DNA from 3 places in the Paenibacillus sp. EB106-06-01-XG199 genome. Region 2 is predicted to be linked to each of the others. Evidence: predicted binding sites of a transcription regulator. Region 2 holds the regulator's gene; each other region holds the start of a gene.
What was found. The regulator NrdR, encoded in region 2, represses ribonucleotide reductase genes. The targets are predictions, from matches to a motif close to AACACNATATATNGTGTT.
Positions count from the first base shown of each region.

Region 1: the regulator NrdR is predicted to act here: its motif matches at 1,923-1,940, upstream of AC3WT9_RS09865 (adenosylcobalamin-dependent ribonucleoside-diphosphate reductase).
Region 3: the regulator NrdR is predicted to act here: its motif matches at 2,830-2,847, upstream of nrdI (class Ib ribonucleoside-diphosphate reductase assembly flavoprotein NrdI).

Region 1 covers NZ_JBYTDQ010000002.1:859,846-864,591, forward strand. Annotated here, with positions in the region: gene AC3WT9_RS09865 (adenosylcobalamin-dependent ribonucleoside-diphosphate reductase) at 1-1,796, opposite strand, end outside; gene AC3WT9_RS09870 (DEAD/DEAH box helicase) at 2,210-3,952, shown strand; gene AC3WT9_RS09875 (YqhG family protein) at 3,952-4,746, shown strand, end outside.
Region 2 covers NZ_JBYTDQ010000016.1:49,357-54,102, forward strand. Annotated here, with positions in the region: gene AC3WT9_RS32225 (manganese efflux pump) at 1-141, shown strand, start outside; gene coaE (dephospho-CoA kinase) at 151-744, shown strand; gene AC3WT9_RS32235 (lytic transglycosylase domain-containing protein) at 744-1,307, shown strand; gene AC3WT9_RS32240 (alpha/beta-type small acid-soluble spore protein) at 1,402-1,620, opposite strand; gene nrdR (transcriptional regulator NrdR) at 1,783-2,259, shown strand; tRNA gene AC3WT9_RS32250 (tRNA-Ala) at 2,428-2,503, shown strand; tRNA gene AC3WT9_RS32255 (tRNA-Lys) at 2,514-2,586, shown strand; gene AC3WT9_RS32260 (MerR family transcriptional regulator) at 2,784-3,176, opposite strand; gene AC3WT9_RS32265 (oxidoreductase) at 3,268-4,104, shown strand.
Region 3 covers NZ_JBYTDQ010000001.1:945,552-950,297, reverse strand. Annotated here, with positions in the region: gene nrdF (class 1b ribonucleoside-diphosphate reductase subunit beta) at 1-272, opposite strand, end outside; gene nrdE (class 1b ribonucleoside-diphosphate reductase subunit alpha) at 313-2,397, opposite strand; gene nrdI (class Ib ribonucleoside-diphosphate reductase assembly flavoprotein NrdI) at 2,384-2,743, opposite strand; gene AC3WT9_RS04425 (MFS transporter) at 3,183-4,355, shown strand; gene AC3WT9_RS04420 (LysR family transcriptional regulator) at 4,483-4,746, opposite strand, start outside.

The DNA of each region.
Region 1 (4,746 bases), on a different contig from region 2:
CGGATGTGATCCTTGGCCGACAAATCCATCGAAGTTACGAAATAATCAGGCAGCTCTTCACCCGGATGGGCTTCCAGCCATTCCTGTGCGATCGGCACGAACTGCTCGTCGTAGCCGAGACGGCTTTGACGGAAATATTTGAAGGCAAAATAAGGCTCAATACCAGTCGAAGTTCCTACCATTGTACCGGTGCTGCCTGTGGGCGCCTGAGTAATCACGGTAACGTTGCGCATGCCGTGCTTGCGGATGGATTCACCCACCTCCGGATAAACTTCGGTGATGTTTTTCATAAATCCGCTCTGCAGATATTTGTCGGATTCGAACGCCTGGAACGAACCCTTCTCGCCGGCAATTTCTGCTGAGGCCAGATACGCTTCGCGGGCCATAAAGCCGTACAGCTTGTCCAGAAACTCCAGCGATTCAGGACTGCCATAACGGATGTTGAGTTTAATCATCAGCTCAGCCAGACCCATGGTTCCAAGGCCTACGCGGCGTTCCAGCTTCTGGTTGGCTTCATTTTCCGGGAAATGATACGGCGTCTTGTCAATGACATTGTCCAGGAAGCGAACAGAATAACGGGTAGTCGTCGCCAGATCGGCCCAGTCCACATCATGATTCTCCGCGTCGTAGAACTTCGAAAGATTGACAGCGGACAGGTTGCAGACGCCCCAGCCCGGAAGTCCTTGCTCACCGCACGGATTGGTGCAGATAATCGGATTAAAGTACCAGCTGTTGGACATTTGGTTGTAGTATTCCATGAATACGACGCCCGGCTCTGCCGATTTCCAGGCTGATTCAATAATCGTATGCCACACATCCCGTGCTTTAACTGTACGGTAAGGAATGACCCGGCGGCCGTCCGCTTTCCATTTATCAAGGTCTCCGTCCCAAATCGTATCATAATCAGGGTCAGTCGTATCCGGGAATACGAGCTCCCAGTCGAGATCCTCTTTAACAGCTTTCATAAAAGCGTTGCTGACGCATACTGAAAGGTTGGCATTGGTCACTTGACCCATAGTCTGCTTCACAGTAATGAAATCAACCACATCCGGGTGCCAGTCATTGATCATCAGCATCAGCGCGCCACGGCGGCTGCCGCCCTGCTCAATCAGCCCGGTCGTATAGCTGAACAGCCCGCCCCAGGAGACAGAGCCGCTGGATGATCCGTTCACGCCTCTAACGATGGCACGGCGGGGACGCAGCGAAGACAGGTTAATCCCCACACCGCCGCCGCGGGCCATAATCTCGGTCATTTCCGACAGTGTCTGCATAATTCCGCCGCGGCTGTCTTTAGGCGAAGGTACTACATAACAGTTGAACAGCGTCAGTTCTTCACTGGCACCGGCGCCTGCGGCGATCCGGCCGCCCGGTACAAGCTTCCAGTCATCGAGAATGGAGCGGAACTTGCCTGTCCATTCTTCCTGAAGCTCAGGCGTTTTCTCTACCGAAGCCATGGCGGCTGCGAGCCGGTCCCACATTTCCTCCGGAGTTTTCTCTATATTAAGCGTAAGCTTTTCTACGTCCGATTTCACCAGTTCACCACTGCGTGTCTTCACGGTAACAATCCGTCCGCTGCGCTCTACAATTTCGCCAACTTCCTTGGTAGGGAATTTGGGGTCGTCTTTGGTCAGGACGAGAACAACATCGCCTACCTTGGCATTATTGCTGTCCGCATCCTTCCACGCATAGCGGTCCAAAAATATTTTCTCGCTAAGGCCCTCAAGGCGCTGCTTACGTTTCACTGTACTCAATAGAAAAACCTCCCGGATGTATGATATGTAAATCTTCCGTTCCATGATGTGGGCTTACGTTTTGTGACCCACAACAGAAACTTCCAGCTGCCCTGCTTGTGCAAAGGAAGTTCCTCTTGTCAATAACAAATAACCGTCAAATGCTCTGATAAATCAATATTTCAAGCATTTGTAACAATATATTGTGTGCGTCAGCTTTTAAACTATACCACATATTGTATCAGAGGTCTTTTTCGATATAAGAAGCCCCGTGGCGAAAAATCGGCATCCATGACGCATTTTCTCACTCTTGCTCGTTTTTTTATAAAATCAGAAACTAAAAGTTTCATCTGCGGGTGAGTGAATCTTTAATATGCGCAACTCTTTAGCAATCCATATCAGGTTATGAATTCTCTCTTTTACGCGCATACTACTTCTACGCTAGTTCGATATGATACAGCGCCGGAGGAGGCTGCAACATGACGCAATTATCCCGCAATTCCCTGACGCAAGAGGTCAATGCACCCGCACCGCAGCTGCCTGTTCCCCTATCCTTTGAGCGAAACTGGCTGCATGATCTGGAGTCGAGACTGGAGAAAGGCGGGCCTTGGGGAGACCTGAGGTTATCCCGGCTTGCCGTGCAGGGTGAAGAATCGGGCCTTGTCACCAGCTTCGACGAGCTGCAATGCCTGAAGCATTTGTCAGGACTGTCTCCGCTTCCCCACCAGCTTGATACCGCTCATAAGGTACTCTTTGAAATGTCGGGCCGGGCGATTCTCGCCGACGAAGTCGGACTCGGCAAAACGATCGAAGCCGGTCTCGTGCTTAAGGAATATTTGGTACGCGGACTGGTAAGCAAAGTGCTGATTCTGGTTCCCGCCTCGCTCGTCCTGCAGTGGGTACGCGAGCTGAACGCCAAGTTCGGCATAACTGCCGTAGCACAGAAGAAGACCTATTCCTGGGGAAACGACATTGTGGTCGCTTCCATGGACACCGCCAAACGTGATCCGCATAAAGAACTGCTGCTCGGCTGCGAATACGACATGCTGATTATCGACGAGGCCCATAAGCTGAAGAACAAGAAGTCCACCAACTACCAGTTCGTTCAGCAGCTGCGCAAAAAGTACTGCCTGCTGCTCACCGCCACCCCTGTACAGAATGACCTCGGCGAGCTGTTCAACCTGATCACCCTGCTGAAGCCGGGGCAGCTTGGCAATCAGGGGGATTTTGCCGCTAATTTCGTCGTGGACAAACGCCAGCCGAAGAATGAAGTCCAGCTGAGGGGCGAGCTGTCTAAAGTCATGATCCGCAACCGCCGCGGCGAGGGCCCGGTCAACTTCACCAAGCGCAAGGTCCGCAATATACCGCTCACGCTCTCACCGGAAGAGAAGGTATTATATGACGGCGTTACCGCCTTTGTCAAAGACCAATATCAGGAATCAGGCGGCAATCTCAGCAGCATGCTTTCTCTGGTTACGCTTCAGCGTGAGGTATGCAGCAGCCGCGATGCTGTATTCATTACCTTGGTGAACCTAATCAAAAAGCTGCCTGCCGATTCTCCGAAACGGGAGCGGATGATGGAGCTGCTGCAGAGCATCCGCACCGTCAAGACGAATACCAAAGCGGAGAAAACGATGGAGCTGATCCGTGAAATGAACGAAAAGGTTATTGTCTTCACTGAATACCGCGCCACGCAGGAATATCTGCTGCAATACTTCCGTGAACACGGGCTGCAGTGTGTGTCATACTCCGGAGGGATGAACCGCGGCAAGAAGGACTGGATGATGGATCTCTTTCGTGGACGGGCCCAGGTGATGATTGCTACGGAGGCCGGCGGTGAGGGCATCAATCTGCAGTTCTGCCACCATATGATCAATTTCGATCTGCCGTGGAACCCGATGCGGGTCGAGCAGCGGATCGGCCGGGTCCACCGTCTGGGCCAGGAGAACGACGTGGTCATCTACAACCTCTCCACAGAAGGTACGATTGAAGAGCATATTCTGCATCTGCTGCATGAGAAAATCAACATGTTCGAGATGGTCATCGGGGGTCTTGATGTGATCCTGGAACGTTTCGAGAAAAAGGAATCGCTGGAGAAAAGCCTTTATAAAATCATGCTTGAAGCCCGCAGCGACGAGGAGCTGCGCAGCGGACTTGACCACATCGGCGAATCCATCAGCGAGCTGACCCAAGGCATACAGAATGAAAGCGAGGCCACCTGATGACCCTTTCTCCGCAACAAGTCCGCAAGCATGTCATGGATTATCTGGAAGCAACGGAGTGCTCGATCCTTGAGGTATCTCCGCTGCATGTGACGGTGAAGCTCTCGCCGCGCGCCGACCGGATGCTCACCGACCGGCCCTATTATTGGGGGTTCGTGGAGCGCACCGGCGTCGATCCGGAGACGCTGTCGTTCACCTTCGTCTTCGACCCGGAGAAGTACGACAGCTTGGCCGCGCAGGCTGCTCCTCCGCCCCGGGCACAACGGGGCGTGGCAAACCGCCCTGCGGCCGGGCTTCTGCCGGGCGCAGGCGGCAGCCTTGGCGCGGCAGAGATGGAAGCAGGCGCGGACAGCCCGGCGGCCGGTTTCGGGCAGCCGCCATCCGCAGGGGCGGCTCCCGCTGAAGCAGACCCGCAGGACGGCATTCTCGCCCGCTACTTTGGCGTTGTGCCGGTACTGCCGCGGATCGGCCCGGGCATGATCCGCCGTGAGGATATAGTATACGGCAGCAAGCGGCTGAAGCAGATCTGGGCCGCCGCGCGTGATGAGGGAAAATGTCTGCAGCTGTTTGAAGACCCGGGAAGCAGACAGCGGATGACGCTGTTCTCTGCGGCCTATGAACCGTGGCTAGGCGTCTGTTACAAAGTGGAGATGACTTGCGATCTGAAGCGGGAAGAGCTGCATTTTATCGGAATTTCCTTAACCAGCGGGGTCATTACCGCCGACTTTGGCACGAGGCTGAATACACGGGAATTAACTCCCCGCTTGCCGGAGAATATTCACATCCAGCCCTCA
Region 2 (4,746 bases):
ATGATCGCCCTGTTCAGCGGAACCTTTCTGCTGCTGGGCATGAGAACAGGCCTTAAGCTGTCTGGTCGTTACTGGATGAAGCATGCTGCTGTACTGCCTGCGTTAATGTTAATTGCAATGGGAATAATGAAGCTATTATGAGGTGAGTACATGATTATGGGCTTAACCGGAGGCATTGCTTCCGGAAAAAGCACCGTGTCCGCACTGTTTGTGGAAAAGGGAGCAAGACTCGTGGACGCTGATGCCATCGCCAGAGAAGTCATGCTCCCGGGACATCCGGTGCTGGCTGCAGCTGTGCTGCATTTTGGGGAAGGAATCTTGCTGCCGGATGGAACACTGAACCGCACCAAGCTGGGGGAGATCGTTTTTCATGATCCGAAAGCCCTGCAGGTACTGAATCAGTTGACGCATCCGGCGATTCGCCAGGAAATCAAAAAACGTATGAACACAATGGAACAAGAAGACCCGCAGCGATTAACTATTGTAGATATCCCTCTGCTGTATGAATCGGAGCTAGACAACCTTTTCGCGCAAATTGTGGTCGTCTATGTTCCCCGGGAGGTCCAGTTGGACCGGCTGATGGAGCGCAACGGGCTGTCTCTGGAGCAGGCCCAAGGAAGACTGGATGCCCAGCTGGATATTGAACTGAAGCGCCGCAGAGCGGACTACATCATCGACAACAGCGGTACTCTTGCCCAAACTGAGCAGCAGGTTGCCGTATTGTGGGACAGGCTGGGCCTATGATGAAATGGCTGCGTAAAAAAAGAGTGCTGCTCCTGTTATTCGTTGGATTCACTGCAATCCTGTTCTTAAGTACCAACTGGATGTCCTGGTTTTATCCGATTTATTATAAAGCAGAAATTCGTGAGCACAGTAGTACCTACGATATGGACCCGTTCCTTGTGGCAGCCATCATCCGGGTGGAAACGAACTATAAGACCGGCCGGGAGTCCAAAAAAGGCGCATTGGGACTCATGCAGCTGATGCCGGATACGGCGAAGTGGGCGCTTGAAAAGGCCAAGCTTCCGGATGTCTCGCTTCAACAATTGAAGAGGGAGCCATCGGCCAACATTGAGCTTGGAACCTGGTATTTGTCATCACTTTCCCGCCAGTTTGATGGCAACCGTACCGCTGTGATCGCAGCCTATAACGCAGGCCCCGGGAAAGTGAAGAGCTGGCTGGAAAAAGGCAATTGGGACGGTACAGCGGCTTCCGTGAAGGATATCCCGTTTGGCGAGACCCGGCATTATGTGCAGCGAGTCATTTATTACTACGACCAGTACACGGAGATTTACAGCGAGTTCTAAGGGAGAAGACTGAGACTGTATTTGTACGAAAAAGAAGCATTAAACAGCCTTGAGGGCCGTTTAATACTTCTTTAGGCAAGCTTATGGGGACAGGTTATTTGTATTGACCTGCCAGTGATTGCTCAGCCAGGGTTACAAGACGTTTAGTGATGTAACCACCGATCGAACCGTTTTCGTAAGAAGTTTTATTGCCTTGGTATCCATCTGGGGAGAGCGTGATACCTAGTTCTTGGGCAACTTCATATTTCAGTTGTTCCAAGGCACCGCGTGAATTTGGAGCTACCAGGTTATTGGAGCTGTTGTTTTGGCTCATTGCTGTTCACCTCCTATCGGTTGGTAACAGTATTATGTGCTGGACATGGCATATTCATAACAACAAATAAACGGTGTTTTCTGGAAAAAAGAGCTACTGGTAGCCGGCGTATTGCCGGACCGGAAAGCGACCATTAATACAAAAGGAAGTGACTTGAGGCTTATGAAATGCCCTTACTGCGATCACACGAATACGAAAGTGCTTGACTCGCGTCCGGCCAACGAGAATAAGTCCATCCGGCGCAGGCGGGAATGTGAGCGCTGCAGCAAGCGGTTTACAACCTTTGAGATGATTGAAGAAACTCCGCTGATCGTGATCAAAAAAGACGGCAGCCGCGAAGAATTCAGCCGCGACAAAATCCTGCGCGGCCTTATCCGTGCCTGCGAGAAACGTCCCGTCTCCGTAGAGCGTCTGGAGTCTATTGTCTCCGAGGTGGAGAAGTCATTGCGTGGCATCGCCTTAGCCGAAGTGGAGAGCCGCCAGATTGGCGAGCTGGTCATGGAGCAGCTCTACCCTGTCGATGAGGTCGCTTACGTCCGCTTCGCCTCCGTGTACCGCCAGTTCAAGGATATCAACATGTTCATGAAGGAACTGAAGGGACTGCTCTCTAAAAACACCGAGGAGTTTGAGGGGTTGTAGAAGCAATTTGCACCCCCAAAAACTTTTTTTGAAAAAGTGTTGACACCGAAGGCGATTTTTTATATTATATAGAAGTCGCCTACGGAACTTAAACATGACGAAGCGATGGGAGCTAACAGCTCAGTCCGGATTTTAGAATACATAGTTGTAGTTCTAAATCAGCCACATGGGGCCATAGCTCAGCTGGGAGAGCGCATCGCTGGCAGCGATGAGGTCAGGGGTTCGATCCCCCTTGGCTCCACCAAATTTCATATGGACTCTTAGCTCAGTTGGTAGAGCAGTAGACTCTTAATCTATTTGTCCAGGGTTCGAGCCCCTGAGAGTCCATCCTAAAGAAACGGCAGAAATGCCGTTTCTTTGCTGTTTCGGGAAGCGGGAGGATGAAGCAGAAGCGGGGAACACAGATCTGTTTAAAACCACTGGTTCATTTCTTCTTAGAATAGAACGTTCATTATTTCACAAAACGTTTGTTTAATGAACAGTTGGGACAATCCATTTTTCATACCACTTGTGTCTTTCAACTTTCATATGTGAGGATTCCAAATTATATTTTCTTCACCCTCTTTAATAGCTTGTTGATAATAATTAACTTTTTTTCGTAGCAACATAATTTGTTGTGTGACTTCTTGAAGGTAATCTTCTGCCAATAATTGTTGATCTCTTATGATGTTATAGCGTTCTTCCACGGTATCTGAACCCTGTTCGCATAAATCGATGTATTGTTTGATATTCTCAAGCGACATACCTGTCATGCGCAGTGCTTTGACGATTTCAACATATTCCACGTCCTTTGAGGAAAAAAGACGTACATTCTGATGATTTCTGATTATATTTGGAAATAGCTCTTTTTTAGCATAGAACCTTACAGTATGGGGAGATAACCCTGTGAAATTTGCTACCTCATTAATGGTGTACATGATATGCTTCCTTTCTCTTGACTGAGAGTAACTCTCAGGTTGTATATTTATCATAACTTATAAATGCTTGATAGAGAAAGGATAATGATTGGTGGAAAATAAGGTATGGTTTGTTACGGGAGCTTCGACTGGACTAGGGAAAGCCATAGTTTTAGAGCTAATAGCTAAAAAGTGCAAAGTAGTAGCAACATCGCGTAATCCGCTAGACATAGAACTTTACCTGCCTGGCGCTCAGGAGAATGACAATCTTTTGGTTTTACCCTTAGACGTCACAAACAGTCAGCACATTAAAAGTGTTGTTGAAGCAACCAAGCAAAAGTTTGGCGGAATTGATGTTCTTGTTAATAACGCAGGTTATGCCTACTTCTCACCTGTTGAAAATGCTGATGATGAGCAAATTGAAAATATGTTTGCTGTTAATTTCTGGGGAGTCAAGCACATGATAGATCATGTGCTACCAATTATGAGAGAGCAAAAGAGCGGAACTATTTTAAATATATCTTCTCTAGGCGGTTTACGTGCATTTGCAGGTTTCGGATACTATCATGCCACTAAGTTCGCTTTAGAAGGCTTTTCCGAAAGTTTAAGTCAAGAAGTTAAGCCTCTAGGAATTAATATTTCCTTGGTAGAACCAGGGGATTTTAACACGGATTTTGCAAGCAGATCTGCAACTGAAAATGAAAATATTATTGAAGCATATCAAGCAACGGCAGGTGAAAATATCAAAAACCTTAGAGAATTATCTGGACACCAGCCGGGAGACCCTAACAAAGCTGCCAAGGTAATATATGATCTGGTGAATCGTGGTGATGTTCCTTTGCGAATTCTTTTAGGGAGTGATGCCTATCAGCGGGCAATGGAAAAGTTAACGGGTATGCAAAAGTTATTTTCGACCTACCATGATATAACAATTAGCACCGATTATTAAAAGTAATGGGGGGAGTTCCTAAAGCCATGAATGGCTGGTTGGGATGCCCTCGTTTTTTACACAGGTCGACGTGAGCGCTTGGTGTGGACATTCCGCGAACGGGACGGTGTTCCAATCGCTGACATGAACGAGACTGTCAAACGCAATTGTAGATAATTAGAAGATACTGCAACGGGTTCTGGGAACCTACAGACCGCCTTGTGATGGAAAGCATGTAATCCATAAGGCGGTCTTTGTCCTGTCTTCAGATTGTTTCGGGTTCGCTCTGAGGAAGGATAATTAGTCACCAGAAGGATCGGCTTTGAAGGCGGCATCCAAGACGACGGTCTGCTCTTGTGCAGAGAAGTTAGTGACTACAATCAGCATTTCATCATTTAGCGTCTGCTGATAGTCGAAAACATCGGGATGCTCCTCAAGCAGTAGTCTGTAATCACTGTACTGTAAAAAATAACTTCGTACCGTTTACGCAACCGGAAATTCACAGTAGTAGTACCATGAACATTACAACAGCTTGGCTTAAAAACAGCCTCCATCTTTCAAAATGACGCCGTGGAGCGAATTCCAGAATATAGGGACATCGGATTCGGTGTGAATTAGTCCTTGTTCTTGCGCGTTGCTGATCATGGTTAATCATTGCCTCAT
Region 3 (4,746 bases), on a different contig from region 2:
AAGCCCAGCACGGCCTTGCGCTGAAGGCCTTCAACATGCTCCATAATCTGGGGCATGCCGACCCCTCCTTGAATCGTATCCAGCAGTGTCAGTCCGCCCAGCACCTTCATATAAGAGTCCTTTTCCCGCTCACTGAGCGTGAGCCAGGACATTTTATCATCGGACAATGGAATTTCATCATCCGTCCAGAATTGCATAATGTTCTGATTCCAGAACATCAATGAGAAATCGTCGTCGGGACGGTTCCAGTTAACGGCTTGAATAGCGCTCATAATCGTGCAATCTCCTTTTTTTACGGCAATAGCCTTCCATTTAGATCGAGCAGGTGAGGCATTCCTCGACGGACAGCTTTTTGGTCCGGGTGTAATACAGCGACTTCAGTCCTTTATGTGCTGCATACAGGTAGGAGCGGGCCAGTTCCCTGGTGGATACATCGCTGTTGACATGCAACACGGTCGAGATGCCCTGGTCGATATGAGGCTGAATTTCCGCGATCAGGTCAATGACCTTGAACTGATCCATCTGGTAAGCCGATTTATAGAAGAACACATTGTCCGGCCGCAGGTACGGCATCGGATAGTATGTGGTTGAATTGGCATAAGTCCGGGTCTCAATCTGCTCCACAATCGGCATAACGCTCGAAGTGGCATTCTGGATATAGGAAATACTGGCTGTTGGCGCAATCGCCAGGCGGTAAGCATGGTACAGACCGTTAGACATTACTGCATCCCGCAATTGTTCCCAGTCTGCAGGCGACGGGATATACATATCCCCGAACAGCTCCTGCACTCTTGGTGTAGCCGGACGGTAATCCGTTGTCAGGTAACGCTCAAAATAAACGCCGGTGGCGTAGTCTGATGCCTCGAAGCCATGGAAAGATCTGCCGGTTGCAGCAGCGATCTCCATGCTCTTCTCCAGGGAGTGGAAGTTCATTGTCATGAAGAAGGTCCGGGCAAAGTCGCGGGCTTGCTCGCTTTCATAAGCGATGTTGTTCTTCGCGAGATAGCCGTGAAGATTCATGACGCCTAGACCAACAGAGTGCATCTCTTTGTTCGCTTTAGCTACGCCAGGGGCATTGGAGATACTGGTCATGTCGCTGACGGCAGTCAGGGCGATCATACCTTCATGTACGGATTCACGGATCTTGCCGTGCTCCATCACGTTGACAATATTCAGGGAAGCCAGATTACAGCTTACATCGCGGCGGATGGTATCCTCCTGTCCGTAATCGGCAATCTCGGTGGTCTCCTGGAGCTGGAAGATTTCGGTACAGAGGTTGGACATTTTGATCTGTCCGACATTTTTCAGGGCATGGGCCGCATTGGCGTTGCTCTTGTTCATAATATAAGGGTAGCCGGATTCCAGCTGGATCATGGCAATTTTGGTCAGCATATCGCGTGCACTCATGGCCTTCTTTTTCTTGACACGCGGATCGGCCAGCAGCTTATCGTACATGTCATCCAGATCCATATCGTCGAGATGTGTGCCATAGGCTTTGTACACAGTATATGGGGCAAATACATGCAGCGGTTCATTGTCCTTCGCCAGCTTATAGAAGCGATTCGGTATGATCAGCCCAATGGACAGAGTTTTAAGCCTTGTTTTCTCGTCGGCGTTAATCTTCTTGCTGTCGAGGAATTCCAGGACATCCCAGCCAAAAATGTTATAGTAGGCTGCTCCTGAGCCTTTGCGTTGACCCATTTGATCAGCATAGGAGAAGCCGTCCTCCATGAGCTTGAGCACAGGCATGATGCCCTTGGCTGCATCCTCGACACCCTTGATCGTCTCCCCGCGTGAGCGCAGCTTGGACAGGTTGACTGCCACACCGCCGCCGATCTTGGACAGCTGCATGCAGGTATTGAGCACGTAGTTGATCGAATTGAGCGAGTCGTCCATTTCGATAAGGAAACAGGAGACAAGCTCTCCACGCCGGCTTTTACCGGCATTCAGGAAGGTAGGAGTTGCCGGCTGCAGACGCTGTTCCATCATCGAACGGGCAAGCACTCCGGCAGTATCGGCGTTGCCGCGTCCCAGGTGGAGGGCGACTGCCGCCACACGATCCGGGTAGTGCTCCAGATATTGCTTGCGGTCATTGCTTTTTACAGCGTAGTCCATGTAGAATTTCGAAGCTGCCATATAGGAAGGGAAGCTGAAGTTGTAGCTATGGGCGATCTGGTAGACTTGCTCAATTTCCTCTACGCTGTACTGCCCGTAAAAGTTCTCGTAGAAATCCTGTTCAATCATGTAATCGACCTTAGCTTTTGTATTTGCAAAAACCAGGCTCCGCCGCTCTACATCCCGCATAAATTCGGCTACTGCCTCAAGGTCTTTGTCCAGTTGAAAGAAGCCGCTCTCGTCCCGCTTCATTAACATGTTATTCAGTTCAATATGCCGCAACCCGGCTCACCTCCTGTTTAATTCGTTCCACATCGCCAAATGTACCCGATAACTCAAATTTACCGATAACCGGCACATTGTACTGGTCTGCAATCAAGTCTGCACTGTTTGCGAACAGCTTGCCCCAGTTCTTATTGCCGCTGGCAGCAATGCCTTTCAGATTGGCATAATTATTCCCCAAGAAAGCAGACACCTTCTCTGGAATCTGTCCAAAGCCGGTGGTATATGTAATTAGCACATAGGGCTCGTCAATCGTCATATGCTCCTCAATCTGCACAGCCGGCAGCTTCAGCTTGCCGATGAAGCGTTTGACGTTTCCTGTTTTTGAATCATACGCGACTAGCATGGTGTCAGTCCCCCTGTAAATATTGAAACTACTCTTAAAATTGTAAAGATTGAATTGCTTAGTTTTAAATACTGAAAAATCATATTAACACTATATTTAGTGTGCGTTGTTTATTTTAATCACTATATGTTGGAAAGTCAATATTGACAAACCGCCTTATTCGTTATAAATCCGACTAGTAAGCGCTTTGCTAGAGGAGCGGAATCCCATAACTTCAGGCGGTGCAAGCACTTTTCCACTTCTGAAGTAGCTGACACGTTTGTAAGGGGGCTACCCATTACCTTATTATCTGGTCTTTATACGGTCCGTTGACTGAATATTGCTATAATCAATCAAAATATAGCAAGATCCCATGAAAGAATATCAATATTATTATATTTGTGTTTCGATTTGAAGTTGGATCAGATTACAAATACCCCAATAGAGGAGAACCCTAAAGATGGTTACGTTATTACTAATGATTATTTATCTCGCATTTATGGGTCTGGGATTGCCAGATGCTTTACTAGGCAGCGCTTGGCCCATTATGCAAGACGATATTGGTGCTACAACGGAAATGGCAGGTTATATATCGTTAATAGTCTCATTCTGTACGGTAATATCGAGTTTATTTGCCAGCAGATTGTTGCACAGATACGGTACGGGGAAGGTAACCTTGTTCAGTATACTCTCTACGACTATTGCTTTGCTTGGATTCTCTATTTCATCAGATTTCATATTTCTAATTCTACTTGCTATTCCTTTGGGCTTGGGAGCAGGTTCCGTGGACGCTGCACTGAGTAACTATGTAGCACTGCATTTCAAAGCCAAGCATATGAGCTGGTTACATTGTTTTTGGGGAATTGGAGCATTTACGGGTCCAATTATAATGTCGTTTTGGCTGAACCGTGATAACAACTGGCGTGCAGGATACGTTACAGTAGGCTTACTTCTGCTTACTATAGCAGTGATATTATTGGCCTCTTTGTCTTTATGGAAGATTTTTGAGAAGGGAAGAATAGAAGAGGGAAGCGATGAAAAGAAGCTTGTCAGTAACAGGGAGGCTTTGCGAATCCCAGGGGTGAAAATGTCCATGGTTACCATGCTCTGTTACAATGGCTCGGAAACAGCTGCTGGTCTATGGATGGCATCTTTTTTTATTGGGAATAAAGGGGTTTCTCCTGGCACAGCAGCGGCCTTATCCTCCTTATTCTATATTGGAATTATTATTGGAAGAATCATATCAGGATTTCTGTCGACAAACGTATCCAGTAAAAACCTGATAAGATATGGTGGAATCGTTGGCTGTTTTGGACTTTTGATTCTTGTTTTACCTGTCCCTTATTGGATTTCTGCAGGTGCCCTATTTATTGTAGGATTGGGCGGAGCACCAATTTATCCAAGTATTGTTCATTCCACACCGGAACGTTTTGGCAAAATAGCTTCCCCAAGTGTCATTGGACTTGCAATGGCAAGCGCTTATACGGGTTCAACACTTATCCCATCGTTGATGGGGATATTTGCAAGTCAATTGGGAATGATTATGGTTCCTGTTATTCTGCTCATTCTTTTTAGCATCATGCTGGTATCTTCTGAAATGGTTAACATAGTTTACAAACGTAAGGTTCAATAGGACAAGCGCATTTGGAACTGCAGGAGCGATCCTTTTATAAAGGTCAAATAGAAAGCCGCTTAAATAGCGGCTTTTTACGTTCTCCCCGAAATGGGAAAATCCTAAATTCAATCATACTCAATGTATTTCAGTCTCCCTTAGTAATCTCAATGAACTTGCTGGCTGCGGTCGTCAGCGGCATGTTGCGCATGGTCATCATGCCCACCCGGGCTGGGGGAAGCTGAACATCCAGTTGAATCTCGAAGAGAGAACCTTCCTCCAGCTCCTTGGACACGAATTCCCGGGTCACAAACGAGATGCCGAGTCCTTTGCGGGCAAACTCGATCAACAGGCCAACGCTGCCGACCTCGAATTCGGGCTTCAGCTCATATCCGTAGCCTTGAAACAAGTC